DNA from 4 places in the Vibrio sp. NH-7 genome. Region 1 is predicted to be linked to each of the others. Evidence: predicted binding sites of a transcription regulator. Region 1 holds the regulator's gene; each other region holds the start of a gene.
What was found. Region 1 encodes PurR, which represses purine synthesis genes. Its sites were predicted from a motif close to TNANGNAAACGTTTNCNTNA; they were not measured.

Region 2: a site for PurR is predicted at 5,419-5,438, ahead of glpX (class II fructose-bisphosphatase). Genes of this name have one in related genera too.
Region 3: a site for PurR is predicted at 4,122-4,141, ahead of ACUALS_RS16835 (formate--tetrahydrofolate ligase). Genes of this name have one in related genera too.
Region 4: a site for PurR is predicted at 4,599-4,618, ahead of purE (5-(carboxyamino)imidazole ribonucleotide mutase). Genes of this name have one in related genera too.

Annotation. Positions count from the first base shown of each region.
Region 1 is NZ_CM132187.1:1,066,990-1,074,548, reverse strand. Features, by position in the region: gene elyC (envelope biogenesis factor ElyC) at 1-567, shown strand, start outside; gene torR (two-component system response regulator TorR) at 616-1,329, opposite strand; gene torD (molecular chaperone TorD) at 1,565-2,212, shown strand; gene purR (HTH-type transcriptional repressor PurR) at 2,428-3,435, shown strand; cyclic di-GMP riboswitch class I at 3,581-3,667, shown strand; gene ACUALS_RS05090 (TfoX/Sxy family DNA transformation protein) at 3,869-4,462, shown strand; gene ACUALS_RS05085 (TVP38/TMEM64 family protein) at 4,633-5,328, shown strand; partial or broken gene ACUALS_RS05080 (putative signal transducing protein) at 5,325-5,629, shown strand; gene ACUALS_RS05075 (alpha/beta fold hydrolase) at 5,626-6,429, opposite strand; gene glgA (glycogen synthase GlgA) at 6,597-7,559, opposite strand, start outside.
Region 2 is NZ_CM132187.1:2,853,806-2,861,364, forward strand. Features, by position in the region: gene ACUALS_RS13275 (O-succinylhomoserine (thiol)-lyase) at 174-1,340, shown strand; gene ACUALS_RS13280 (bifunctional aspartate kinase/homoserine dehydrogenase II) at 1,340-3,751, shown strand; gene metF (methylenetetrahydrofolate reductase) at 3,994-4,887, shown strand; gene zapB (cell division protein ZapB) at 4,956-5,198, opposite strand; gene glpX (class II fructose-bisphosphatase) at 5,492-6,499, shown strand; tRNA gene ACUALS_RS13300 (tRNA-Asp) at 7,118-7,194, opposite strand; rRNA gene rrf (5S ribosomal RNA) at 7,268-7,383, opposite strand; rRNA gene ACUALS_RS13310 (23S ribosomal RNA) at 7,474-7,559, opposite strand, start outside.
Region 3 is NZ_CM132188.1:574,744-582,302, forward strand. Features, by position in the region: gene ACUALS_RS16825 (3'-5' exonuclease) at 1-307, opposite strand, end outside; gene ACUALS_RS16830 (DUF294 nucleotidyltransferase-like domain-containing protein) at 317-2,206, opposite strand; gene ACUALS_RS16835 (formate--tetrahydrofolate ligase) at 2,345-4,093, opposite strand; gene pyk (pyruvate kinase) at 4,346-5,800, opposite strand; gene ACUALS_RS16845 (MFS transporter) at 5,968-7,347, opposite strand.
Region 4 is NZ_CM132187.1:55,706-63,264, forward strand. Features, by position in the region: gene ACUALS_RS00300 (LysM peptidoglycan-binding domain-containing protein) at 1-659, shown strand, start outside; gene dprA (DNA-processing protein DprA) at 659-1,780, shown strand; gene ACUALS_RS00310 (DUF494 family protein) at 1,777-2,256, shown strand; gene ACUALS_RS00315 (DNA topoisomerase family protein) at 2,269-2,859, shown strand; gene ACUALS_RS00320 (5-(carboxyamino)imidazole ribonucleotide synthase) at 2,905-4,038, opposite strand; gene purE (5-(carboxyamino)imidazole ribonucleotide mutase) at 4,043-4,528, opposite strand; gene ACUALS_RS00330 (L-threonylcarbamoyladenylate synthase) at 4,721-5,278, shown strand; gene hemF (oxygen-dependent coproporphyrinogen oxidase) at 5,297-6,214, shown strand; gene aroE (shikimate dehydrogenase) at 6,290-7,123, shown strand; gene ACUALS_RS00345 (DUF1488 domain-containing protein) at 7,123-7,389, shown strand; gene ACUALS_RS00350 (gamma carbonic anhydrase family protein) at 7,382-7,559, opposite strand, start outside.

The DNA of each region.
Region 1 (7,559 bases):
TACGTGATGGTACTAGGCAGCGGCCATGTGGTGGATGACAAAATCCCACCAACGTCCGAGTTAAGCCGCACAGGTTTAATGCGCCTTGCTGAAGGCATTCGTGTTATGCGTATTTATCCTGGTTCGAAGCTCATATTGTCGGGTTACTCGGGAGAATCAGACATAAGCAATGCTCGCATGATGGCCAAAGTGGCACTCGCTCTAGGCGTGTCTAAATCTGATATTATTTTGCTTGAGACTGCAAAAGACACATGGGAAGAAGCACGCCAAGCTGCCGCCTTTGTGAAACACAAGAAAATGGTCGTGGTGACTTCCGCGAGCCACATGAAACGGGCATTAAACGAGTTTCACTCAGCGGGCTTAAAACCCTACCCTGCACCAACAAACTACTTAGCTCACGATAACGTTACAGAGCCTTGGTCTAAGTACACACCCAAGGCAGTCTACCTAGAGCAAACCGAACGCTACTGGCATGAGACACTAGGAATCTTGTGGCAAAAACTCAGAGATTGGGCGTCGGAGTATGAGGAACAACACGTCATCGAAGCTCCAGAAAGCCAACTATAAAACAAAAAAACCGAGGTACATGCCTCGGTTTTTTACTCAATTCAAGGGTTAGTCCCCAGCAAACATGTAACCTTCACCGTGAACCGTCACAAAAATTTGAGGGTTCTTAGGATCAAATTCCATCTTAGCGCGCATGCGACGAATGAGAACATCGATCGTACGATCGTTTGGTGCATCCACTCGATGGCTAATCATGTTCAAAATGCGCTCACGGCTCAATACTTGATTTGGGTAAGACGACAGCGCAACCAGCAGTTCATACTCAGCTTTAGTCAACTTCACTGGTTCACCAGCACGACTTAACGCTCGTCGTTGAACATCAAATGTCCACTCACCAAAGCGTACTATGTTGCCATCTTGTTTGTCTGCATCGACCGTGCCTGATGAATTGCGCGCTGCCGAAATACGCCACAGCAAGTTTTTGACACGAACTAACAACTCTCTTAGCTCAAATGGTTTTGTGACATAATCGTCGGCGCCCATTTCTAGACCGACAATCTTATCAATGCTATCCGTGCGTCCTGTAACCAGGATAATCCCAATGTCTGACTGACTGCGAAGTTCGCGTGTTAGCATCAAACCATCCTCTCCAGGAAGATTGATATCCAACATCACTAAATCTATCGCATTGTTTTGTAGTGAATCACGCATTTGCTCGCCACTTTCGGCTTCGCTTACGTGGTAACCTTCATTCTGAAAGTAACCAACTAGCTTGCTGCGAGTTACTGCGTCATCTTCTACAACTAATACGTGATAGCTCATTTACACCACTTATTTACATTGGTCATCGTTCTAACGAGTATTCTATTCATAAACAGTAACATTTCTAGTATTTGTTACTTTAAAACCAAGAAAGATGATTTTTTCTTGATTCAAGACAAACCTAGGTCATCTGTTCATATTTTTCCATTTTTAGACTCAATTCTATACAGCTGACATTATCGCTGTTCATCTTTATTGGGTACACTAAACGCAGTTATTTTAGGAGCCTGACCTAATGCAAGAAATTAAATCATTCAATGAAAAACGCGCGGAAATCTATTGGTGGCTATCGAGCTTATTGGCGAAAGAGCTCACTCAAGAGGCGTTAGACCAATACCATTCAGCCGAGATTCGTTCGTTTCTCTCTGGGCTTGGCGACAACCCAGACCTAAAACCTTCTGTCGACAACTTAGTTGATGCACTAAATCGACTTATGGACCGTGAAGACGCGCAACTTGAGTTAGCCGCAGATTTTTGCGACTTGTTCCTTAAATCAGACAGAGACTCTGCCCTTCCATATGCCTCTATGTATGTGGGCAAAAGCGGACTACTTAATGACGAGCCAGCAAGAGAAATGGAAGCACTAATGCAAAAGCATGGCGTCCAAGTTGATGAAAGCCTAAACGAACCTGCGGATCATATCGCGATTGAACTCGACTTCCTTGGTAATCTGATTATTCGCTCGAATGAGCTTGAAAGTGATGGTGAAATGGAAAACGCACTTGAAGAGCAAGACAAGTTCATCAACCACGCACTACTTAATTGGGTGCCAAAGTTCGCCGCTAAGTGCAAAGCTTTAGATGATTTCGGATTCTACTCTGCCATTGTGATGTTAATGGTTGCGTTTATGGAACTTGACTCTCGCTACCTAAAAGGCGAATAAATACGAGCTTTTGTGACCACGAGCAGGGAACAAAAACGTTTTTATTTGCGCTTAGTTTGTTTGCGGTCTAGAATCGTGACCGCAAACGATAAAAATGAACGAATTAAATACAAACCGCTAATTATAAGCGGTTTTTGTGTTTCTGATACTTTCTGCCAGATTATCCTACACTTAGGAATATTGTTTCGTGGCAGTCATCGACAGGACAAAACCTTATGGCCACCATAAAAGACGTAGCGCGCTTAGCCGGCGTATCAACAACTACTGTATCTCACGTAATTAATAAAACGCGTTTTGTTGCCGAAGCGACCCAAGAAAAGGTCATGGAAGCAGTAACAGAGCTAAACTATGCGCCTAGTGCCGTTGCTCGAAGCTTAAAGTGTAATACAACACGAACGATTGGCATGCTGGTGACTCAATCAACAAACCTCTTCTTTTCAGAAGTTATTGATGGTGTTGAGAGTTACTGTTACCGCCAAGGTTACACGCTGATTTTGTGTAATACCGGCGGCATCTATGAGAAGCAACGCGATTATATCCGCATGCTTGCAGAAAAGCGCGTAGACGGCATCTTGGTAATGTGTTCTGACCTCACAGAAGAACTCAGCGAAATGCTTGACCGTCATAAAGACATTCCTAAAGTGGTCATGGACTGGGGTCCTGAGAGCTCACAAGCTGACAAAATCATCGACAACTCAGAAGAAGGCGGCTATCTAGCGACTAAATACCTGATTGAGCGTGGCCACAAAGATATTGCTTGTTTGAGCGGGCACTTCGAAAAAGCAGCATGTCAGGAGCGTATCGCAGGCTTCAAGCGAGCAATGAACGAAGCGAACTTGGCAGTTGATGAAGACTGGATCCTTGAAGGTAACTTTGAATGTGACACTGCAGTCCTAGCCGCAGACAAGATTGTTGCAATGGATAAACGCCCGAGTGCCGTTTTCTGCTTCAATGATACGATGGCACTGGGTCTAATGAGCCGCCTACAACAAAAAGGTATCCGCATTCCAGAAGATATGTCCATTATTGGTTACGACAACATCGAGTTAGCGGAATACTTCTCTCCACCGCTCACGACTGTTCACCAACCGAAACGACGTGTCGGTAAGAACGCGTTCGAAATTTTGTTAGAGCGTATCAAGGACAAAGAACACGACAAGCGAGTGTTTGAGATGCACCCTGAAATTGTCGAGCGCTGTACCGTGCGCAACCTCAACAAATAACATCATCACTCAGCGCCTGACTCTTTGATTAATTATCAGTCAGGCGCATATAACCCGCCAAATTACTGGACTAAGATCACATTTACTCACTACAAGTGTGATACTTACCTCAAATATTATTTATTCTTAACTTGTTCGATCAATGCCACGAACAGGGCAAACCATTTCGAAAGGATGGGACGCAAAGCCTCCGGCCTTAAGTATACTTATACAAGGTAGCGGGGTTGCCGATGGCAAAAATGCAAAACTAGTACATTAAGCTTTCTCGTAAACTGGACGCGTCTCAATACTGAGTATGAGCAGACATGGAATTCGTCGAGATTTTACGAAGTGTTTTCTTGTATGACACCTTACTGACAAAATTTCTGCATTATTTTGCTAATCTCTCGGACCTGAATTGGTGGCGTATACATATACACCGAGAAAATACAGCATGGATAAACCAATACTTAAAGACTCAATGAGACTATTTGAGCAACTTGGTCAAATTAAGTCTCGTTCAATGTTTGGCGGCTTCGGCATATTCGCAGATGAGACGATGTTTGCTTTAGTGGTCAACGATAAGCTTCATGTAAGAGCGGATGCTCAGTTAATCAAACAGTGCAATGCCCTTTCTTTGGAACCCTACGTCTACAAAAAACGTGGTTTTCCCGTTGTGACTAAATATTTTGCTTTAAGCGATGACATTTCCTCAGACAATGAAAAAACACTGGCATTGGCAAGACAAGCGCTGATCGCAGCAAAAGAAGAGAAAAAAGTACAATCGAAAGCGAAACCAAATCGCTTGAAAGACCTACCCAACCTGCGCTTGGCAACGGAAAGAATGCTAAAGAAAGCCGGGATTGACGATGTCGAATCTTTAGAAGAAGCGGGCGCTGTTAAAGCGTACAAGGCGATTCAATCGACACACTCAGCAGAAGTGAGCGTTGAACTGCTGTGGGCACTAGAGGGAGCAATCAGGGGCACACATTGGTCTGTTATACCACAAAGCCGAAGACAAGAACTACTGAATAAATTGAGCAACTAGCTCAATCAATCGATGAAAAAGCCAGCACTTGCTGGCTTTTTTAGTCTCTAAGGAAATATTTTCTTCTCGCTCTCGTTCTTATTGTCTATATCAATCATTCCCTATACTAACTTAAGTATGTAACTATAGGGTCAGAGTTATCCTTGCGAAGAGTATTAAAGGACGCGATTATGAATAAAAAATTGATCTTGGGGATAGTCTTAGTTGCGCTTATCGCCTTTCTGGCGATGAACTTTGGACAATACCTGACGCTTGAAAATGCGAAAGCTCAGCAGCTTGCACTCTCAGATTACATCAGCGAAAACTTCGTCTTCGCCGCATTGACTTACTTTTTCGCCTACGTCGCCATAACCGCGTTTTCCATTCCTGGAGCAGCCGTTGTTACGCTTCTGGGCGCTGCGCTCTTTGGGTTTTGGACAAGTTTGCTGTTGGTCTCTTTCGCCAGCACCATTGGTGCCACGCTCGCCTTTTTAAGCAGCCGTTTCCTATTGCGAGACTGGGTGCAAGGAAAGTTTGGCGATAAGCTGAGTGCGATTAACCAAGGTGTAGAGCGTGATGGGGCGTTTTATCTATTCTCACTAAGGTTGATTCCTGTCTTCCCTTTCTTTCTTATTAATTTACTCATGGGATTAACGCCTATTTCGGTAGCTCGATTCTATTTTGTCAGCCAACTAGGTATGTTACCCGGCACAGCCGTTTACTTAAATGCGGGTACTCAGTTAGCGCAAATCGAGAGCCTTTCTGGCATTGTCTCGCCTTCTGTCTTAGCGTCATTTGCTTTACTGGGTCTTTTCCCAGTCATTGCGAAATGGGTCATGAATAAAATTAAATCATCGCCATCCGCACAAAATGGCTCGGCGTCATGAAAATCTACTCAGCGAGTAATCCCCCCGAAGCTCACATTGTCTGTGAGCTTTTAAAGTCTCAAGACACAGCTGTGAAGTCCGTGGTGAAGGGATATTCGGGTTGCAGGGAGAAGTCCCATTTGGTGAAAACAGCGAGCCTTATGTTTGGCTTTTAGAACCAAATAAGTGCAATAAGGCGAATGAGATCATCGACCAATTTAGGACAATGCAAAATGGTAGTGACTGGCACTGCAGTCAATGTGGAGAAGTCAACGAATCACAATTTGGGGTTTGCTGGCAATGCGGCACCGCGGCAGATTAAGTCGCCTTAATTTGCTGTTGTATAAAGGCAATCGAATGCTGATTGAACTCTTCCGGACGCTCTACATTACATACATGTCCACAATCAGGAATCTCAAGCAATTGACTCTGTTGGTGAACGGCAACCATCTCTTTCACTGGCTTAATAAACATGTAGTCTCGCTCTCCCATTAGATACAGCGTCGGAATTGGCAATTCTCTATCTTTGAAATACTTCATTAATGGGTTTACTTCTGCCGTGAGTATAAACCAGCGCTTAAACTCTTTCTGACACAGTTTTTTGGCTTCGCGGATAAACAGGTGACGTGATTCTTTCTGTGTACGCTGTGGCATTACAATATAAGCAAACAAGCTGTATAACCACATATAAGGCACGATGTGTTTACATAAGTTGCCCAGACGCACCAACACTTGTGAACGCGTATTCAGGCGTGTTACTGCCCCACCCAGCACCATGGATTTCACTCGCTCCGAAGCAAGCTCTGCGATATTTCTTACGATGATCGTGCCTAAAGACATCCCAACGAAGTGTGCTGATCGAATCTTGAGATGATCCAGAACTTGGAGAATGTCTTGCGTGACCGCCTTAAACGTGTAGCGGTTCGCCATGATCTCCTTTAGCAGCTGATTTGATCGCCCGTGCCCTCTTAGGTCTATGAGCAACAAATTGAAGTGCTGCTTGTACGCTTTGATTTGTTTGAACCAAATAGACGAACTGCCTCCGGCTCCATGCACAAAAACCACCCACTCATTGCTTGTTGGGTGTTCAAATGTTTTGTGAAATAGCATTTCAGAGTTCATAGTGACGTTCAGAGTTTCTTACTGGAATAACTTGGAAGCAGAAGATTAGCACAAACTAATGCAATTTTAATTCAGCTTATGTCATTTCGTGTTACTTATCTTGTCTAAAATTGAAAAAATACAAAAAAAGGCGTCATACGACGCCTCAATATACTTAGCTTGTTCCGTTAGCTATTAAGCGCACTGTGATAAAGCGTCAAATACTCATCCGCCGCTTTGCTCCAGCAGAAATTTTGCTCCATTGCGTATAGTTGCACGCGTTTTACTTCGTTAGGTTGTTGTGCGTAAAGCAATAACGAGCGCTGTAAAACAAGAAGCAACGCAATCGGTTCAGGCTCATCGAATACAAACCCCGTTGCGCTCGCAGGGTTCTCATCGTAGTCGTTAACGCTATCTTTCAGCCCTCCAACACCTCGGACGATAGGCAAAGTGCCATAAGCCATACTATAGATTTGGTTTAAACCACAAGGCTCAAACTCCGAAGGCATCAAGAAGAAATCCGAACCCGCTTCAACTAAGTGAGCTAACCCATTGTCATAGGCCTCGACAAACTTGAACTTGTCACTGAACAGCGCTTCCACCTCTTTCAGGCGCGAAGCCAATACTGGGTCACCGGTACCAACAATGACAAGTTGAACATCGTGCTTCAAAAACTGTGACAGGATAGGCAATAGGTAATGCACACCTTTTTGATTGGTAAGGCGACACACCATTCCATACATAGCGACATCTTTTTCAGCCAGCCCTACCGTTTCCTGCAAACTGCGCTTACACGCTCGCTTACCCCTAACCATACTTTGGCGGTTAGCTCGATAGTTGGCAGGCAGGTATGCGTCCGTTTCTGGATTCCAAGCAGAATAGTCACAACCATTTAGAATCCCCACTAGATCATCCGCACGACGCTGAAACTCGGCGGCCATGCCATGGCTACCCAGTTCGGTTTTCAGTTCGTTTGCGTAGCTAGGACTCACAGCATTAATTTTATCTGCATTTAGCACCCCAGCTTTTAGCATAGTGACGTGCGAAGGGCTCACCGCCGCATCAGGTGCGTAACGAGCATGAAACTCAGGTAGGCATTGCAACTCATCATAGCTAAACACACCTTTAAAGACTGCATTGTGAATCGATAA
Region 2 (7,559 bases), 1.3 Mb from region 1:
TTTAGCGGTATTTATAGCCACAAGCAAAGACATATAGACGTCTAGAAGTGTTGACGTCTCTAAAAATGAGAAGTAAAGTGGTGAGATATGGAGATGGAATAACATATATCTAACATCCATCAGGTATATCGTATTCCCTACAAGTTGTCACCACTGTTCGAAAGGAAACACTTATGAGCGCCCATAAGCCAGCCACCATTGCCGTACGTACTGGTATTGAATCAGATACTCAACACCACGCTGTTGTTCCCCCTATTTACCTCTCGACAAACTATGGCTTTCCAGCCTTTGGTGAAGTTCCTCAGTATGACTATACCCGCTCCGGCAACCCGAACCGAGGTTTGCTTGAAACTGCATTGTTTGAGTTAGAGTCAGGCAAAGGCGCGGTAGTGACAAATTGTGGCACCTCTGCGCTCAACTTATGGGTGTCTGCATTTTTGGGCCCAGATGACCTCATCATCGCGCCTCATGACTGCTACGGTGGCACATACCGTTTATTCAACACGCGCTCACTGAAAGGTGACTTCAAAGTGCAGTTTGTTGATCAATCGGACGAGCAAGCACTCGATGCCGCCATTGCGCTAAAACCGAAACTCATCCTGATTGAAACCCCTTCCAACCCTTTAGTGCGCGTGGTCGATATCGCAAAAGTATGCGCCAAAGCAAAACAGGTTGGTGCGCTCGTCGGTGTCGACAATACCTTTTTAACACCAGTGTTCCAAAAGCCTCTCGAATTAGGCGCAGACTTCGTTATTCACTCAACCACCAAGTACATTAATGGCCACTCAGATGTCATTGGTGGCGTGGTCGTTACTAAAACCGAGCAACATGCAGAGGAGCTTGCTTGGTGGGGCAACTGTATCGGCGCGACAGGTACTCCATTTGACAGTTATATGACCCTACGTGGCATACGCACCTTAGGGGCTCGCATGAAGGTGCATGAAGAAAGTTCGGCGCAAATCCTTGAGTACCTCAAAAACCAAGACCTTGTTGGAGCCATTTATCATCCGAGTCTTCCGGATCATCCAGGACACGAAATAGCGAAACGACAGCAGTCTGGCTTTGGCTCTATGCTCAGCTTTGAGTTTGCAGGAAGCTTTGAGCAGCTCAAACACTTCGTTGGCCAGCTCGAACTCTTCTCACTAGCCGAGTCTTTGGGTGGCGTAGAGAGTTTGATCTGCCACCCAGCTTCGATGACACACAGAGCGATGGGTGAAGAGGCGCTTGCAGAAGCGGGAGTCACTCATCAGTTGCTCCGCTTGTCAGTCGGTTTAGAAGATGCCGGTGACCTAATTGCAGACTTAGACCGCGCCTTTAATCAAACCAAGGAGGCATGCTAATGACTGCTTCTCGTCAGCTGCATAAATTTGGCGGCAGTAGCCTCGCCGATCCCGAATGTTACCGCCGCGTAGTCACCATCTTAAAAGAGTACTCCAACAGCGAAGACCTGATTGTCGTCTCTGCAGCAGGAAAAACCACCAACCGACTGATCGAGTTCCTTGAATCCCTCAACAAAGATGGTCGACTAGCGCATGAAGTGCTGCAAAGCCTCCGCCAGTTCCAAACTTCCTTGATTGAAGAGTTGATCACATCGGAAGAACAAGACGCCTTGTTGGCAATACTTCATGATGAGTTTTCAACATTAGGCGATTTGACCGCACCACTCACTGACGCGGAGAAAGCGGCGGTACTTGGCCACGGTGAAGTATGGTCATCACGTCTCCTAGCGGCGCTCCTTAACCAAAGCGACCTAAACGCCGTTGCACAAGATGCTCGCGCCTTCTTACGAGCAGAGATAGGGACTCAACCAGAAGTCGACAGAGGTGCGTCATACCCGCTATTAAAGGAAGTGTTGGTACAGCATGCTCATCACCGAGTGGTGATTACAGGCTTTATGGCGCAAGATAACCACGGCCAAACCGTGCTGCTTGGTCGAAATGGCTCCGATTACTCCGCAACCGTCATCGGGGCACTGGCTGAAGTCAGCCGCGTGACTATCTGGAGTGATGTTGCAGGGGTATACAGCGCGGATCCACGTATAGTGAGTGATGCATGTTTACTGCCATTACTCAGACTAGATGAAGCCAGTGAACTCGCTCGTCTCGCTGCCCCTGTCTTGCATAGCAGAACGCTACAACCCGTCGCTCAAAGCGCAATGGATCTGCATCTTCGCTGTAGCTACGAGCCAGAGTCGGGGTCAACTCGCATAGAGCGTGTATTGGCTTCTGGTCGAGGAGCAAAAATCATCTCCTCGCTTAGTGAAGTACTGCTTATCCAACTCAATTTTTCTGCGGGTCATGATTTTTATCGACTCGAAAAAGAAGTCCTTTCAGGCCTGAAACGCGCTCAGCTTGAGCCATTGACATACGAGGTTCAACACGATCAGCATACTCTGCGCCTTGCTTACACCGCAGAAATTGCCGGCGGTGCACTAGAGCACCTGCAAGATGCCGCAATCGAAGCGGAAATTAAACTAAAGGAAGGCTTCTCATTGGTCGCAGCAGTAGGTGCGGGAGTGACCAAAAACGCCAACCACTGCTATGGTTTCTATCAAAAACTGAAATCCTCGCCTGTTGAATTTGTTTCTGAATCTCAATCTGGCTTGAGCTTGGTCGCCGTTTTACGCAAAGCCGACACTACTCCGCTAGTAAAAGCTATTCACAGCCAGTTGTTCCAAGCTCAAAAACGCGTTGGCATCGCCCTGTGTGGCAAAGGGAATATAGGTTCAAGTTGGCTAACCCTATTTGCTGAACAAAAAACCGAACTAGAGAAGCGCCGCGGTATGAACTTTGAGTTAGTTGCTGTCATCGACAGCCAAACATATTGGTTCGACCCGCAAGGTATTGACGCCGCAACTGTGAGTGCCCGCTTTGACGATGAAGCCACCGAGTATCAACCTGGAGAGTGGATTACCAAGCTTGGTTCGATTCAAGGTTACGATGATGTCGTCGTCTTGGATGTCACCGCAAGCAAAGAGCTGGCAAGCCAATATTTGAAAATTGCAGAGCAAGGTATGCATCTAATATCGGCGAACAAAGTCTCGGGTTCGGCTTCAAGCAAATATTATCATCAAGTCCAAGATGCCTTCGCAAAGATAAATCGCCATTGGCTATACAACGCAACTGTCGGAGCAGGACTTCCTATCAACCACACAGTGCGTGATTTGCGAGAAAGTGGGGATGACATCCAGGCACTATCAGGAATCTTCTCTGGAACACTCTCATGGCTTTTCCAGCAGTATGATGGTTCGGTGCCTTTTGCCGAGTTAGTTGATTTAGCCTGGCAACAAGGCCTTACCGAGCCCGACCCACGCAACGACCTTGATGGTTCGGATGTTATGCGCAAACTGGTAATCCTTGCCCGTGAAGCAGGGTTAGCCATAGAGCCAGAAGCCGTCAAGGTCGAAAGTCTAGTTCCTGAAGAGTTGGCAGCGCTCTCACTCGATGACTTTCTAGACAAGAGCCAACTGCTCAGTGAGCTACTTGCGGAACGACTCAAGAAAGCACAGCGTGAAGATAAGGTGCTTCGTTACGTTGCCCGTCTCGAGAAAAATGGCCAAGCGAGCGTTGGCGTCGAAGCATTAAGCAAAGAACATGCACTGGCTAATCTACTGCCATGTGACAACATTTTCGCGATTGAGAGCAAATGGTACAAAGACAACCCACTCGTTATCCGTGGACCAGGCGCAGGAAGAGAAGTGACCTCTGGCGCGATTCAATCGGATCTCAATCTACTTTCTAGCCTCCTTTAAACCTATCTAGGGCTGTTTCATACAGCCCTTTTTCATCCTGACTCGCAAACTCTGTCTAAAATCATAGACAGAGAACTCCAGTAAAGTGAACTTCAATATCGCTCATGATCAACTTGAATAAAATTCATAATTAGATTATTGACATTAAATGGTATTCAAGACATTCTGTGGACATATAGACGTCTAAACGTCAATTTAGGGATTTGGATTTGAGCGGGCAGAGTTGCCACAGGGAGAGTAAGATGGGATACACACACGCAGGTCATATTGACGCCTTAAACCAGAATATCGCTGAACTTTCTGACAACATCAATGTGTCATTTGAATTTTTTCCGCCAAGTAGCGAGAAAATGGAAGAGACGCTTTGGAACTCTGTGCACCGCCTAAAAACACTAAAGCCGAAGTTTGTTTCTGTGACCTATGGAGCTAACTCAGGCGAACGTGACCGTACCCACTCAATCATCAAAGAAATCAAAGCTGAAACTGGCTTGGTCGCAGCACCACACTTGACCTGTATTGATGCGAACCGTGAAGAACTCATTCAAATCGCTGATGACTACTGGAATAACGGCATTCAGAGTATTGTTGCACTGCGTGGCGATATCCCACCGGGTGGTGGTAAGCCTGATATGTACGCATCCGATCTTGTTACATTATTAAAAGAGCGTCATGACTTTGATATCTCGGTTGCCGCTTTCCCTGAAGTCCACCCTGAAGCGAAAAGTGCGCAAGCTGATCTTCTGAACCTAAAGCGCAAAGTCGACGCTGGTGCAAACCGTGCCATCACCCAGTTCTTTTTTGATGTCGAAAGCTACTTACGATTTCGTGACCGCTGTGTCGCAGCCGGAATCGACGTAGAAATAGTACCGGGCATCCTGCCAGTATCAAACTTCAAGCAAGCCTCACGCTTTGCTGCACAGAACAACGTAAAGGTACCGAGCTGGATGGCTAAACAGTTTGAAGGTCTGGATGATGATCCGACAACTCGCCAGCTAGTTGGTGCTAGCCAAGCGATTGATATGATCCGAGTGCTCAGTCGCGAAGGTGTGAAAGATTTCCATTTCTATACGCTTAATCGTGCGGAAATGACATACGCCCTGTGTCATACACTAGGTGTTCGACCTTCCGCTTCATAATCGATAAAACGTAAAAAGGTTGGCATTCGCCAACCTTTTTTCAATTCAGTCACAGATAAGTGTTCAACTTACTCGACTTCATCCATTTTACCTAGAAGGTTACGGATGCGATCTTGCCATGCAGCATGTTCTTGTTGCATCTGTTGAGCCTTTTGCTCCAATTCTTCGCGGCTAGAACGTAGCTCATTCGCCTCAAGAGCAAGCTTTTCTTTCTCTTCTTTCAGCTCTTCAACTTCCATCTGTAGCAAAGAAATAGTGTCGACTGCTGTTTGGATTTTCGCTTCTAGTTGTTCTAGTACTTCAAAAGACATCTTAGCCTACCTTTAGTGATTCGTTTATGTGAAGGGCTCTCCACTCAATACCTTCATTCTACTCAGCCCGAGAATGATAAACACGCCCTATATTCGATATTTTGTGCCATTCGGTCAAAAAAACAGCACAGCTTGACAATCCCCTGACTGAAAGAGATTCAAAGTGCGAACTCGAGGAATTTCGACGCTGCTTTGATCGAGTTCAATTCAAATCACACGAAATAGCAAACGTTTTCCTGTCATTGTGTTAGAATCCTGCCGATTTTCTCATTCCCCCTTACTTTGGAGCTATCATGAAACGCGATTTAGCAATGGCATTTTCTCGAGTAACAGAAGGCGCTGCATTAGCAGGCTATAAATGGCTTGGCCGAGGCGACAAAAACGCCGCCGATGGGGCCGCTGTTGAGGTGATGCGCTCACTGCTCAACAAAACAGAGATCAGTGGTGAAATTGTGATTGGTGAGGGTGAGATCGATGACGCGCCAATGCTGTATATCGGAGAAAATGTCGGTATCGGGGGCGATGAGGTTGATATTGCAGTCGACCCTATCGAAGGGACGCGCATGACCGCAATGGGGCAGTCTAATGCGTTAGCCGTTCTTGCTGCGGGAGAAAAAGGAAGCTTCTTGAAAGCGCCAGATATGTACATGGAGAAACTCGTTGTTGGTCCTGGCGCAAAAGGCTGTATCGATCTCCATAAGCCATTAAAAGAAAACCTAGAGAATATTGCTCAGGCACTGAACAAGACACTCGATACCTTGGTCGTCATAACACTCGCAAAGCCACGTCATGATGATGTCATTGCTGAAATGCAATCAATGGGTGTCAGAGTCTTCGCCGTGCCTGATGGTGACGTAGCAGCGTCAATCCTGACTTGTATGCCAGACAGTGAAGTTGATGCGATGTACTGTGTAGGTGGCGCTCCAGAGGGCGTAGTCTCCGCCGCTGTCATTCGTGCACTGGACGGTGATATGAATGGACGACTACTCCCTCGACATGAAGTAAAAGGGAATAGCGAAGAAAACCGCATCTACGGTGCTGCAGAGCTAAAACGTTGTGAAGAGATGGGTGTTGAAGCGAATGTAGTCTTAAAGATGGAAGACATGGCACGCAGTGATAATGTTGTGTTTTCAGCTACGGGTATCACTAAAGGGGACCTATTAGAAGGTATTACACGCCAAGGCAATATCGCAACGACAGAAACTCTGTTGATTCGCGGTCGCTGCCGCACGATTCGCCGTATCAAATCAATTCACTACCTTGAACGCAAAGACCCAGAAGTCAGAGATATTATTCTTTAACTCTCAGAGAGCATTATGATTTAAGGTCAGCTTCTGCTGGCCTTTTTATATCCGGAACAATTTGGGAATTGAAAGAGTACGCCTGCAATAGGTATACAGATTTAACCTCGTTGTATCCCTTCCAGAGCCCTCAACAAGTAATGAAACCCTCAACCTAAACTTTCCTAATGATTAGTATGCAAGCATGAAACGAAGCTTATTGTTATAGATTCAGCGATAGGAAAGTTACAGGCCAAAGACGTTTTTAGACTGGCGGCTCAGAATGGCTAGGCTTACATCCAATTAGAGCTCTCTGACACGCGAAGGCACGTAACGTTTAACAAAGCTCGCTATTTCTTGTTCTTACGGAGCTTGTTCATGAACAATCGCAGGCTATTTGGATAATACGGCTGAGAGTCATTGGTCAGCACAGAAGTTTTCTTGACCCAGAAACAACGAAAGCCTAGTCGCAAGACTAGGCTTTCAAATAAGTAGCAAAGTGATTGAATTGATACTCTATTGCATGGGTGAGCGCACGGGCTCGACGGTTCGATATTTCGGTTCGCAAAAAGTACGCAGCATTTTCAGAAATCTGAAACGTAAAAAAGCCCTAGTCTCTCGACTAGGGCTTAGTATAAGTGGCGGAGTGGACGGGACTCGAACCCGCGACCCCCGGCGTGACAGGCCGGTATTCTAACCAACTGAACTACCACTCCGCAGTGGCGTACTCGCTATCAAGCAAGTATCCATCTTTTGTCTTCACTTTTAAAAAGTGAAAATAAATTGGAAGCCTGGCGATGTCCTACTCTCACATGGGGAAGCCCCACACTACCATCGGCGCTAATTCGTTTCACTTCTGAGTTCGGCATGGAATCAGGTGGGTCCAAATCGCTATGGTCGCCAAGCAAATTCTTTAATTCGGAAAGCTGTTTGTGCTCTCAAAACACAATCAAGTAATTCTTCTATTGAGTCCATCAAAACCCTTTGGGTGTTGTATGGTTAAGCCTCACGGGCAATTAGTACAGGTTAGCTCAATGCCTCACAGCACTTACACACCCTGCCTATCAACGTTCTAGTCTCG
Region 3 (7,559 bases), on a different replicon from region 1:
GGATGATCACTGAGTCTTCTTCAAGTTGTTTCCGAGGACGAACCGTCCAGTGTTTGGCTTGGTTAATCAACACGCGGTTGAGCGTGAAAGGAACCGTACCAATGGTGATGATGTCATCTTGCTCAGAATCAAGTCCTGTGGTTTCAAAATCCATTGCCAAAAATGTGACCTCGTCGAGAGGCGTTTGCGCGTCAACCACACCGGCTTGATAGTATTCGCGCAGTTCGGGATGCTGAACCGATTCCAGTTTGCGTTTGAACTTCATTGGCCAGTCTATGCTCGGCGGCGTCATAATTCGTTTGATCATTATCGCCTCTTACTTGAAGTTGTTACTGGCTTGATAGCGGAATTTAAGGAAGTTCTGCGCATTGCTTAAGATCTGGAACGCGTCTTTAAGGTTACGACGTTCGAAATCAGACAGGTTTTCAGGCTCAATGTTGTTATCCGGATCGATCTGATTCTCAACATCGAATGCTTGGTGGCGAATACGCACCATGGAGATAAACTCCAGCGCGTCGCTCAGGTCGCGAGCTTTTCCTTTCGGCAAAATGCCCGCTTCCTGAATGTCGTCTAAGCGTTCGAACGAGTTCTTAGAGCGTGAGCCAACCGCTAACGCGTGAACGCGAATAAGATCCGCCAGTGGGGCGGTGCCACGTCGTTTCAAATTGATAGAGTTTTTGTGCTGGCCATCTTTTTCCATGACAAAGTCTTTGAAAAAGCCTAAAGGCGGCGTTCGGTTCATGGCATTTCGAGCCAAACACGCGAGGAAGCGATTGTTCTTTCTAGCGCGGCGGACAATAAATCCGTTCAGTTGCTCTGCCCATTTAAGGCGGCCGTAAACGCCATCAAGGTCGAAGAAGATCGAAGCGTTGAGCAGCGCTTTCGGGTTCGGGTCGTCAATCCAATCGGCGAAGCACTCTTCCCACTCGGTGCGGGTCATACGCCAATCTGGGTTGGTCGCCATGATGTCACCAGTACAGTAGGTGTAGCCGCATTTGTCTAAGCCATCACAAACGCGTTTCGCTAACTCCGCAAAATAGGCGTCGTGTTCTTGTTTGACAAAGGTGTTATCAAGAATGATGGCGTTATCTTGATCCGTGACCAGCAATTGTTCGTCGCGCCCCATCGACCCTAAAGCAACAAAACAGTATGGAATTGGCGGCTCGCCCAGTTCTTCTTCTGCCAGTTCAATGATGCGCTGCTTGAAGCTTCGGCCAATCACCGACATTGCGCTGCCGACCATGTGAGAGTTGGCGTCTTCGTTTACTAATCGGACAAAGCTATCTTTTACTTGTTCAGAGAGTGTCGCCAGCTCCTCTATCGATTGTTGTTGGAAGATGCTACTGACCAACAGCAGCGAGTTTTGTGATTCGTAGCGAACTATATCGGTAGCTTCAATGATACCAATCGGTTTTTTGTCTTTTAATACTGGAAGATGATGCACGTTGTAGCGAAGCATAGTAAGCATGGCTTCGTAAACGTAGGCATTGTGGTCGAGCGAGATCACTTCGGTGGTCATGACACTCGAGACTTCATCATTCGGGTCTAAACCTTGGGCAAGCACGCGGGTACAAAGGTCGCGGTCAGTAATGATGCCGACGAGCGGATTGTTGTCATCTTCGTCATCTTCGAGAACATCTGGGTCGATAATGAGCAAAGATGAGACATTTTCATCCGCCATCTTAATGGCCGCATTTTGGATCGACTCTGTTTTGATAACAAAAGGCGCTTCACCGCTGAGTAGGGTGCGCACTTTAGACGTCGTTAAGTCATTTTGCTCGTTATTGCTCGATACCGCTTGGCGTAATCGGGCGTTATCTTCTACTTCGACGAAGTCGGCAAAGGTTTCGTGCTTTTCATACAACTCTTGAAAGACCGCTTCTGGAATGCAGTAAAGCAGCGTATCTTTAATCGCTTTTGCGGGAAAACGGACTTTGTTGTTGGTTAGCAGTCCCATCTGCCCGAACAACGCCCCTTCATCAAGTCGATTGTAGAGCTCGCCTTTGCGTCGATACACTTCGACGACTCCGCTGCGAACCATATAAAGGTCATGGATTTCGTCGCCAAAATGAATCACAGGGGTATCTTCTCGGAAGTAAGAGATTTCAACATGCTTAGTGACGAAATTAAGTACGTCATCTTCAAGTTCGTCGAAAGGCGGGTGTTGGGCGAGGAAGTTTTTGATTTCCAGTAGTTCTGCTTCCATGAAGAGTTCCAGTTTTTCGCGAAGTGATGTACCAATGGTACATGATATCGAGGCCAACTGCATGGAGAGAGCGGAAATGAGGATAAAAAAGAGGCTAAGTTTGAACTACTTAGCCTCGAACTGTGGTTTAAATTGTAATCAACTTAAGCCAATGATGTTGCCGTCATCATCAAGATCAAGGTTCATAAAGGCGGGTTTTTCTGGTAAGCCCGGCATGGTCATGACGTTGCCACACAGCGCATAAACAAAGCCGGCGCCTGCACATAGACGAAGTTCGCGGATTGGCACATCAAACCCTGATGGCGCGCCCTTAATGCTGCCATTGGTTGAAATGGATAGCGGGGATTTCGCAAGGCAAACTGCTAGGTTATCGAATCCGTGCGCTTTGAGTTCATCAAGCTGTTTGCGAGCTTGATAGCTAAGTGTCACACCTGCTGCCCCGTAACCCACTTCAGCTACCGCCATCAGTTTCTCTTCCGTGGTTTGGCTGAATGTGTACAGAGGAGTGAATGTGACCTGTTTTTCGCATTGGGCGATCACTTTCTTGGCAAGTTCTACCGTTCCTTCTCCACCTTTGGCAAAACCTTCACTGATAGCCACTTCAACCTCGTTAGGTAACGACTCGATCATCGCTTTAAGGGCTTGCAACTCTTCATCGCTATCTTGCGGGAAGCGATTAATCGCGACCACCGCAGGGACACCATATTTGCTGACGTTGTTGATATGCCATTTAAGATTTTCGAAACCTGCAACGAGTGCATCTTGGTCGTCATTAAATAGGGAGTCAGGTATTGGTTGGCCAGGCTTTAAGTCATAAAGACCGGAGTTTGCTTTTAGGCCGCGAAGGGTTGCGACGATAACCGCACAATCTGGCGATTTCTGCGACATTTGCGCTTTGATGTTACACGCTTTCTCAAAGCCCATGTCGGAGCCGAAGCCGCCTTCAGTGACCGTGAACTCACCCAACTTGGTCGCGATGTTATCGGCGATAATTGAAGAGTTGCCGTGGGCGATGTTGGCGAATGGACCAGCATGGATTAACGTTGGTACGCCCTCAAGCGTTTGCATGAGCGTTGGCTCGATCGCCTCTTTCATGCTTACTGCCATCGCACCGGCGACTTGCAAATCTTCCGTCGTAATCGGGTTACCATCAATATCGTAAGCGACAACAATACGGCCAATGCGAGCACGAAGATCTTTTAGGTCAGAGGCAAGGGCAAGGATAGCCATTAGCTCAGATGCAGCGGAAATATCAAAGCCATCTTCACGCTCAAAACCGTTAATGGTTTTGTTAGGTTCGTTGCGACCTACGGTGACCATGCGCAGAGCACGATCATTGTGGTCCATGACGCGCTTCCAAACGACGCGTTTTGGATCGATCTTGAGCGCTTTCATCTCCGTGCGTTGCTCAAAGTCTTTATAGCCTTGGCGTTGCTCGTGATAGATGCGCGCGTCAATCGCGGCCGCAGCCAAATTGTGCGCCGCAGTCACGGCATGGATATCACCAGTAAGGTGCAGGTTTAGCTCTTCCATCGGGGCGACTTGCGAGTAACCACCGCCCGCTGCACCGCCTTTCACGCCAAAAACGGGGCCCATAGAGGGCTGGCGAATACACGCCATCACTGAGTGATTTAATTTGGCAATGCCCTGAGCTAGGCCAATGGTTGTGACCGTTTTACCTTCGCCAAGTGGCGTGGGGGTAATGGCGGTGACAAGAACCAACTTTCCGCTATCGCGGTTTGACAGGCGCTTTAGGCTATCAAGGGAAATTTTGGCCTTGTATTTTCCTTGGCTGTGGAAGTCTGATTCTAGTAAACCAGCTTGTTGAGCAACCTCAGATATAGGCAGCAGTGATGTCGTACGGCAGATCTCGATATCGGACAGCATAAAACCCTCTAAAAACACACACAAATAGTAAGGCAAACGTTTGCGCAAGGATAATAACGTTAAATAGTACGTTGTAAAGCGATAGTTTTAGTTTGATGTCGACTTTAACTGAAATCGGACCATGATGGAACATAAAGAGACAGCACCGATAAAAAAAGGACCTACCGTAAAGGTAGGCCAAATCCCTAAGTTTCCCTGTGGAGCAAGGATGGGGGAGGGTGATTAGATATAAATATCTAAGGAGGAGAAATCTTAAGCGGCAACCGACTCTTTGTTGGCAATCGTAATCAAACGGCTGATGTTGATGTCGCCTGAACCTTCAACGGACTCAAAACGCGAGATCAGCAGCGAATGAATGCCGCTATCACGGATCGGCTTATCGAGGATATCCAATACCGTATCGGATAGGTCGCGGTCCTCTACCGAGGCGTAAACGGGCTCAACACCACGCAGCAGTGACAGGCGAGCTAATAGCTTTTCATCATTGCTAAGCGCCCAAATTACGGCTTTGCTGTGGCAACGAGACATGAGCAGAGGAGTCTCACCGCTGTTTGTGAACACCGCAACACCAAGGTTTTGTTGTGAGCGCGCGGCCAGCAATATCGAAGAGATGGCAAAGCTCTTACTGCTGCTGCTGCACAGTTGTTGAACGCTTTCCCAGCATTGGCTTGAGCATTCGGTTTCCAGCTCAACGCCGCGCGCGATACGTGCCATTGCTTTTACTGCCTCGACAGGGTAAGCGCCAGTGGCCGATTCAGCGGAGAGCATCACAGCATCGGTGCCATCGATCACTGCGTTGGCGACATCCATAACTTCCGCGCGGGTTGGCAACGGGTTTTCAATCATGGATTCCATCATTTGTGTGGCGGTAATGACCGGTTTGCCAAAGTGTTTTGCACGGCCAATTAAGGTTTTTTGCACGCGCGGTAAGCGCGCGTCTCCGATTTCTACGCCAAGGTCCCCGCGGGCGACCATAATGACGTCGGACGCTTGAATCACCTTATCCATTGCGTCTTGGTTAGCAACGATCTCGGCGCGCTCAATTTTAGCGACGATTTGCGCTTGGCAACCTGCTTGGCGAGCGATCTGCCTAGCATCCTGCAAATCTTCCGCGTTGCGTGGAAACGAAACTGCGAGAAACTCAGCATCAATTACAGCGGCGGTTTGAATATCTTGTTTGTCTTTTTCAGTTAAGGCAGGGGCAGAGAGTCCGCCACCGAGCAAATTGATCCCTTTGCGATTGGAGAGCTTTCCGCCGTTGATTACCTTGGTCTCTACCATGGTTTTCTCGTCGTTTATTGCAGAGACTTCCAGTTGGATTCGACCATCGTCAAGCAGCAGTTGGTTGTCAAGTGAGAGGTCTTTGATGAGTTGTGGGTAATCCAAACCGACACGTTGCTCATCGCCTGATTGTGAGTCTAGCGCCCCATCGAGAATAAACGTGTCACCGGCGTTCAGGTGAATCGCGTCATTTTTAAATCCTGCAATGCGAATCTTAGGACCTTGAAGGTCGACCAATATACCGACGTGTTTGCCTAATTTTGCGGCGGCCACTCGCACTCGTGCTGCGGTAGCGATGTGATCCGCTGGGTTGCCGTGAGAGAAATTCAGGCGCACGACATTCACACCAGCGAGGATCATCTCTTCTAACACAGGTGAGCTTTGGCTTGCTGGACCAACTGTTGCGACAATTTTTGTTTTGTTCATAACCTTACCTTTAACAACATAACTGAAATTGGGTATTAAAAAGGGGGAGGCTGGTGGTCGTATTCCTTGACAGGGCAGATACTCGTCATGGATATGAGCCTTTAAGACGAGCATTCACAGTAGAATGACGACCGCCAGCCAAAGGGGAGCGAACTCCCCGTATGTTGTTAGCTTGCTGGGTTAGCTTTTAGCTCAGGTTTTTGCTCTTCGTCGATATCGACCACTTTCTTCGCATTCCAAACGGTCAATGCTAAGAGTAGTGACACAACACCTGCCGCTAGCCAGAAGTACTGAGCTTGAGAGAAGTCATAGTGCTTAACGCCATCAACCTCAGTGATTGTGATAAGCGATGCTGATACCACTTCTTGCGCAGAGGCTGCCATGTAAGAGAACAGACCAATGAAGCCTTTTACCGCACCGACTGCGTTCTTCGGCATTAGGTCACAAGCTGTTAGACCCGCTAGGAAGACCACAAGACCACCGATCGCGAAGCCAATCAATCCAAGTGCGACGGCATCAATAATGCGGTTGTCTGGACCAAAGAACATCAAACACATACCTGCAATGTTTGCCAATCCGTAAAGTAGGGTTGGGATATGACGGTTTGCATTGAATAGTTTGTCAGACACGATACCGGACAAAATAGCACCTGCAAGGCCAGCAATAGGGTACGTTGACATCGCAAAACCAGCATCGATCAGCGAGTAGCCTTTTGACTCTTGAAGGTAAAGCACTGCCCAAGAAGACATAGCATAGCGAGAGACATACATAGCTGCACACGCTGCTGCAATAAGCCATACCACAGGTTGTTTTAGAACAAACATCTGAGCACGACGTGTCTCTTTAGGATCGTTTGCTTTCTTGATTTCTGGCTCTTCATCGAATGCTGTTGCAGCATCTGGTAGACCGTACGTTTGAGGGCGGTCTTTAAGTGCAAAGAACATACAAAGTGCTGCTGCAATGGCCGCGATACCAGCGCCAATGAAGCCTGCACGCCAGCCTAGGTAGCTCACTAGCGTTGCGGTTAGGATCCAAGTGATACCTTCACCAATGTTACGTGAACCGCCCCATACAGAGTAGCGAGAGCCGCGCTGTTTTGGCGAGAACCATTGGAACAAGGAAACACATGATGGTGCTGAACCAACCGACTGGAACCAACCGTTCAAGCCCCAAAGCAGAACAAAGAAGAAACCAGCGGTGTTCAAGCCCATTACCACGGCCGTTGCACCTGATAAGAGCAGCGAAAACGACATAAAGCGGCCAATGTTGGCGTAGTCAGAAAGGAAGCCGTTTGAAAACTTACCTATCGCATAGGTAAAGAAGAACGCCGAGCCCATAATACCCAGCTCTTCAATGGTTACGATGCCTGCATCAAGCATCGGTTTCTTAACGACACCTAAGCTCATACGAACAACGTAGAAAACGGCATAACCAAAGACTAAGCCTAAAAAAACCTGCCATTGGTAACGCTTAAAGCGAGATTGCATGGCTTCTTTCGAACCATCGGACAAAGGTAAGTCCGGACGTGTTTTAAAGAAATTAAACATAAATGTTTCACTCCGTGAATGTGTGACGGTAAATGAGTTGTCGGGAGCATCATGCAGAAGGTAACGAAAACGCTCAAAAGTGACTTTTTGAGACAAAAGTGACTCAAATGAACTATTGGGCTGGGTTAAAAATGGCACTTTTAACCGATCTATCAGTGGCGAAATTGATAGAATTACAGTTAGTGAAATAACAAGATGCGTCAGCAGTGACC
Region 4 (7,559 bases), 1.0 Mb from region 1:
TCTTGCCTTATTTAGAGTCGGATCGCCTACTGACAGAGGAAGAGTTATCGACAAGCGCTCGCGTGCTTGGCTCGAGCGATGGCGATCAATATTTAACGAACCACAAACTCATTTACATCACGGGGGAGCACAATCACTCAGACTGGGTGATCTACCGACCGCTTGATGAATACCAGCGCGACACGCACAAAATGACGGCGCTTAAACAGATAGCTAAGGCGACGTTGACCTCGCAAGGGCAAGGCTTTAGTGGTTTGGAAATTAGTGTCCAGAACCAAGAGATTCTGGCAGATGACATCGCACTACCAGTAATTGAAGGTGTTACTGATTCGCTATCTACGACCTTTTACCCAGCGCCTTCTCCTGCGCAGAGTGTGGCGAACTTGTTAGGCTCGCTGGAGGGCAGTCATTATGTGGGGCAAAACCAAGTTGTGGTTATCGACCGAGGTGACATAGACCAGTTGCGCCAAGGTTCCATGTTTGAACTCTATTCTCCGGGTGCGAATATTGAGGATGGTAAACACCTGCCAGATACCTTCATTGGCCATTTAATGGTGATTCGTCCGTACGAACATTTTAGTTTGGCATTGGTAACGCAAAGCGCTCAGCCTATCAGTCAGCAAACGTTACTTCGGTCACCGCTAGACGCTTTGGAATAATGAATCGAGAGGCTTTAGCAGCTTGGCTAGCTCTCTATTTTACCCCGCGCGTTGGCCCCAAAACATTTGCTAAGCTAACAGCAATCGAGAGCCCTGAAAGTATTGCTCAATTAAGCGCTTCAGAGCTTCAATCGGTAGGTTTTAGCACGCAGCAAATTGAGTACTTAAAGCATCGCGCTCAGAAAGACATTGTCGATTGCTTCAATTGGCTAGATGCTTGCTCGCAGCGGGCGATATTGACGTTGCGAGACTCAGCCTACCCTCCACTATTGAAACAAACAGGCACCGCTCCAGCAATACTATTTGTTGAAGGTGATGTTTCTTGTTTATCTCACCCTCAACTGGCCATGGTTGGCAGTCGCAATGCCAGTATCGATGGCTTGAACTGTGCCCGCCGTTTTGCTCAATCACTTGTTGAACATGGACTGGTTATTACCAGTGGTCTCGCTTTGGGAGTTGATGGCTATGCGCATGATGGTGCCTTGCAGGGGGGAGGGAAAACAGTAGCGGTACTGGGGAGTGGGTTGGACTCAGTATATCCTGCTCGCCATCGTCAGTTGGCTGAAAGAATATGCCAAAGTGGAGCATTGATTTCCGAATTTCACCCACTAGCAAAACCCAAGGCGGATCATTTTCCTCGCAGAAATAGAATTATTAGTGGCTTATCGGCAGGAGTGCTGGTGATTGAAGCGGCAGAAAAAAGCGGTTCTTTGATTACCGCACGTTATGCTGTGGAGCAAGGTAGAGACGTATTTGCGATTCCAAGCTCTATTCACCACACTCAAGGTCGTGGCTGTAACCTATTGATAAAGCAAGGTGCTTGCTTGGTTCAGAATGTCGAAGATATTGTCGCTGAAATCGAGACACTGGTTCGCTGGTCTGATCAAGGTATCGGTGCAGTTCAGCAGGAAATTTTTCCTCTAGAAGATAGCAAAGAAGAATTGCCATTTCCTCAGCTGTTAGCTAACGTAGGAAGTAGGGCTACACCAGTTGATATTCTTGCAAGCAGGACCAATATACCTGTTCAAGAAGTCATGATGCAGCTCTTAGAGCTTGAGCTCTCAGGGCATGTTGTTGCAGTTTCCGGTGGCTATATTCGAAAGGGGAGGGGCGAGCTATGATGATGGATATCCTAATGTATCTGTTCGAGACTTACATCCATAGCGATGCAGAGTTACAAGTCAATCAAGATGAGCTTGAAGAAGAGTTGCTTCGTGCAGGCTTTCATCAAAATGACATCTATAAAGCCCTTGTCTGGCTGGAAGAGTTAGCCGCTCTGCAGCAAAGCGAGGCCCACTCAGCGATTTCTGTGTGCAGTACATCGACTTCGACACGTATTTACACCGCCAAAGAGTGTGAGCGTTTGAGCTTAGAGTGTCGAGGTTTCATTACTTTCCTTGAACAAGTGAATGTGTTGACAACGGAAACGCGTGAAATGGTGATTGACCGTATTATGGGCCTCGAGACGGATGAGTTTGAGCTGGATGATCTCAAGTGGATTGTATTGATGGTGCTGTTTAATGTACCAGGCAATGAAAACGCTTATACGCTTATGGAAGAGCTGTTATACACCAAAGAACAAGGTGTTCTACATTAACGAGCTTTCCAAGTGACCAAAAGCAGTAAAATAGATCAGCAGCTGTTTTCAGCTCATGAACATGCATTAGAGCATCAAACGTGCCCGAAATGCCAATCCGATCAGCGCGATGGCGAGCTTCAGCTTCGCCATGGCAAGCATGGCCCATTTCTTGGCTGCACCCTTTATCCAACCTGCGATTACATTAAGCCATTACATCAAAACGATGGGCATATCATCAAAGAGCTTGGTGTGCCTTGCCCAGAATGTGGCAACGAGTTGGTCCTTCGCCAAGGGCGTTACGGTATGTTTATTGGTTGTAGCCATTATCCGCAGTGTCATCATATTGAGTCTCTGGATCAACCTGAAGAAGAGCCAGAGTCACCGCATTTAACTTGTCCGGAATGTCACAAAGGCCATCTAGTTGAGCGCAAAACACGCTTTGGTAAGTTATTCTATGCCTGTGATAACTACCCTAAATGCAAGTTTGCGGTGAACCAGCCTCCAGTAGCCGGGCAGTGCGAGAAGTGTGGTTTTCCATTACTGATTGAGAAAAAGCTAGCCAGTGGAGACCGATTACAGTGTGCTAATCGTAAATGTCATCACACCCAAGAAAACAAATAGCAAAACGGCGCCTAGAGCGCCGTTTTTGTTTACTGTTTATTAAGATTACTCAGTGAAGTTCTCTGCGAAATTATGTACGGCTGGAAAAGCCTTCTTGTCTAGGACATCGGCGAGCGCACATAATTTGCGTTGCAGTTCGCCATTGTAATCACCACACACATTGATGTGGCCCATTTTACGGCCTTCGCGTTTCTCTTTTCCGTACCAATGCACATGGCAACCATCCATCGCGATCACCGCTTCTGGTAATGTATCTTCACCCAAAATGTTGATCATCGATGTGGAGCGGATCAGTTTGGTTGACCCCAGTGGCAAGCCACAAACGGCGCGCAGGTGGTTCTCAAACTGACACGTTTCCGCACCTTGTTGAGTCCAGTGACCAGAGTTGTGAACGCGCGGTGCGATTTCATTGACGAGTAAAGTGCCATCTACATCAAAGAACTCGAGGGCTAACACGCCCACGTAGTCGAGGCTGTTGGCAACCGCAGTGAACATGTTCTTCGCTTGTTCTTGTAGATCTGTGTCTGCAATAGCGGTAGACAGTGTCAGGACACCATTGGTATGAACGTTCTCCGCTAGAGGGTAAACCGCCACGTTGCCATCTTTGCCACGGGCACCAACCAGAGAGACTTCGCGATTAAACGGGACAAACTCTTCAGCGACAATCGCTTGGGTTTCTGTCGCGGCAATGCATTCTGCCATTTCAGCCCAGATTGCATCTGCTTGATCTGCATCTCTTAAGCGCCACTGGCCCTTTCCGTCGTATCCGCCCAAAGCGCTTTTAAGCACCATAGGAATGCCTACGTGATGGATTGCACGATCAAAGTCTTCACGGGAGTTGATGACGTAGTATTTGGCATTACGTACGCCAGCATCATCGAGTAACTGCTTCTCGATGCGGCGATCACCACCAGCTTTAATGGCCTGTGTTGATGGTAAGAATTTGCCACTTTGCTCACACACCGCAAGAATGTCATGAGGGATATGCTCAAACTCAGCGGTGATGACGTCAGCTTGCGCAATCGCATTCTCTAAACCATGGCCAGTCACCATTTGGGTTAGCGGATGAACGATATTTTTGCTCCCCACATCGTACGCAGAGATCTCGATGTTAAGAGGCGCGCCTGCCAATGACATCATACGAGCCAGTTGACCGGCACCTAGCACTAACACATGCATAGTATTAGTCCTCTGCTGGATTTGGGTTAGCTAATACAGTTTCAGTCTGTTCACTGCGGAACGCTTCAACCTTAGCCATCACTTCTTCGTCATGCGTACCAAGGATTTGTGCTGCTAGTATACCTGCGTTTGCTGCGCCAGCTTCACCGATGGCTAGCGTGCCTACCGCAATCCCTTTTGGCATTTGAACAATAGAATAGAGAGAATCTAAGCCACTTAACGCTCGTGATTGAACAGGAACACCAAGTACAGGCAAAGACGTAAACGCCGCAGCCATGCCAGGTAAGTGAGCAGCGCCGCCAGCGCCGGCAATGATCACTTTAAGACCACGTTCTTTCGCGCTAGTCGCGTAATCAGCGAGAAGTTGAGGAGTGCGGTGTGCAGAGACGACTTTTGTTTCGTACTCAACTCCGAATCTGTCTAGCATTTCTGCCGCTAGTTTCATTGTTGGCCAATCTGATTTTGAACCCATGATGATACCGACTTTCATCTCGAACTCCTTAAAGCTGCGCGTAATAGGTGAGCATTCAATTTGTGCGCATTATACGGGGATTTTACTCTTAAGCAAACGTTTGCGTTGGCGTTGAAATCAGATTGATACAATTTATAAATAAATAGCTTTAGTCACTGGTTGTGATTGTTTGTACACTTATCAAAAACAAAGATTGAACAGGAAGTATTCGTGGATAATTTTGATCGAGCGCTCAACGCTTTAAATGATGGTGAAGTGATTGCCTACCCTACAGAGGGCGTATTTGGTGTCGGGTGTGATCCGGATAACCCAGAAGCTATTCAAAAATTATTAGAGCTCAAGCAGCGCCCTGTCGAAAAAGGGTTGATTTTGATTGCTGCAAGCTATGAGCAGCTGCTGCCCTACATTGATGAATCACAATTGACTGCGCAGCAGCTTGAGCAAGTCCATCAAACTTGGCCAGGACCAGTCACTTGGATAATGCCTTGCAGCGATAAAGTGTCTAACTGGGTTTCTGGCCAATTCGATTCCATTGCAGTGCGTGTAACGGATCATCCTTTGGTACAAAAGATGTGTAATGCGTTTGGAAAGCCGCTAACCTCTACCAGCGCGAATCTAACTGGTGAGCCGCCTTGTATGACCACAGAACAAGTCTATCAGCAGCTAGGCGATAAGCTGGTGGCTGTTTTGGAAGGTGAAACGGGTGGAAGAGAAAAGCCAAGTGAGATTCGTGATGCGAAAACGTCACAAGTATTAAGACAAGGCTAACCTTGCAAAGGAAGAAAGATGTCGGCAATTGATAAACAAGCGGTAAAGCAATTCTTAATGGAACTGCAAGACTCGATCTGTCAGAAGTTAGAAGCAGCAGACGGTCAGGCAGAATTTGTTGAAGATGCATGGCATCGTGAACCTGGTGAGAAGCTAGGTGGTGGTGGTCGAACTCGCGTGATGAAAGAAGGCGCAGTGTTTGAGCAAGGCGGCGTGAACTTTTCTCACGTTGAAGGCAAAGAAATGCCAGCTTCTGCAACGGCTCACCGACCTGAGCTAGCTGGTCGACGCTTTGAAGCGATGGGGGTGTCTTTAGTTATGCACCCGAACAACCCTTATGTCCCAACTTCTCACGCTAACGTTCGTTTCTTTATCGCCGAAAAAGAGGGCGAAGAGCCAATTTGGTGGTTTGGTGGGGGCTTTGACCTAACACCGTTTTATCCTTTTGAAGAAGACGCGCAATATTGGCACAACACTGCGAAAGAGGTGTGTGCTCCATTTGGCAGTGAAGTCTACCCAGAGCATAAAGCTTGGTGTGATAAATACTTTTACCTGCCACACCGTGATGAAACCAGAGGCGTCGGTGGCTTGTTCTTTGATGATCTTAATCATTGGGAGTTTAATAAGTGCTTTGAGTACATCAAAGCGGTTGGTCAAGGTTATACAGATGCCTACCTGCCGATTGTAGAGCGCCGCAAAGAAACAGAATACGGCGAGCATGAACGTCAGTTCCAACTATATCGCCGAGGTCGTTACGTTGAATTTAATCTAGTGTTTGACCGTGGCACTCTGTTTGGCCTGCAGAGCGGAGGTCGTACAGAATCTATCTTGATGTCGATGCCACCGTTAGCGCGCTGGGAATATGCTTACCAAGTTGAGCCTGGCTCAGCAGAAGCCGAGTTATACGACCACTACCTCAAGCCGAGAGAGTGGTAAGGCTTTCTTCAATATATAGATAGTGATAGGGTCAATGTTTCGCATTGGCCCTTTTTAGTTCTGCAGGTAAAGGAAATGACTCAGCAAATAGATCGTTACGCCGTTTTTGGTAATCCCATCTCTCAAAGTAAATCGCCTTTTATTCATACCCTATTTGCTCGTCAAACCAATCAGTCATTGACCTATACTGCAGAAAGCCCAAATAAGGACGCGTTTCAACAAGCTGCGTCTGAGTTTTTTGCTCAAGGTGGTAAAGGCTGTAACGTCACGGTTCCATTTAAGGAAGATGCTTATCGCTTTGCAACTCGACTAACAGAACGTGCTCAGTTGGCTGGGGCGGTGAATACGCTAAAGAAGCTCGATGATGGTGAGATCATTGGTGATAACACCGATGGTGAAGGGCTAGTGCAAGACTTACTTCAATATCAAGTGCCTTTAAAAGGAGCGCGTATTTTACTTATTGGTGCTGGTGGTGCCGCACGTGGCGTCATTAAGCCACTATTAGATCAGCAGCCCGCTGAACTTGTTGTTACCAACCGAACCTTTGCTAAAGCGCAACTGCTTGCCGAGATGTTTGCTCCGTATGGAACGATTAGCGCTTGTGAGATGAGTGAAGTTAACCAAGCCTTTGACGTGATCATCAACTCCACCTCTTCTAGCTTGAGCGGTGAACTACCAGAGATATCCGCAGCTATCTTTACGGAACAGGCGGTAGTGTATGACATGATGTATGGCGCTGGTAAAACGACCTTCAATCAGTGGGCACATGAGCATGGGGTGGTGCAAGTCTTTGATGGATTAGGAATGCTGGTCGGTCAAGCGGCAGAAAGCTTTATGCTTTGGCGTGGTTTAAGACCTGGTACCAAACAAATTTTACGTGAGTTAAGAAAGAACCTAGAGGGATTGTAATGAATCAATCGATCTTATTCCCAGACATGCAAACATGGGATGAAGACAAACAAGCTGTTCTCTTTCCAGCGCAGCAATCAGGTGCTCTGATTCAATGCCTAGTGAGTATCAGTAAACTGAAACAGCTGTCGGGACAGGACATCGAGAACGAACAGCAAGCTCTGGAAGTCTTTTCACAATATCGATTCGATCTTGAAGAGCTTGCTGAAGAACTGATTGAAGAGGAAGAATTCAACTCAGAAGGTAATATAGAGGTCGTTAGTTAATCTCTTTAACCTCATGTAGGTAATCTTCTTTATTCTGCACATAGTTATCCGCAGACTTCTGTAAGAAAGCTCGTTCCTTATCGTTGAGGGGGCGAGCTTGCTTGACCGGACTTCCTACATAAAGGTAACCGCTTTCGAGTCGCTTTCCTGGGGGGACCAAACTGCCCGCA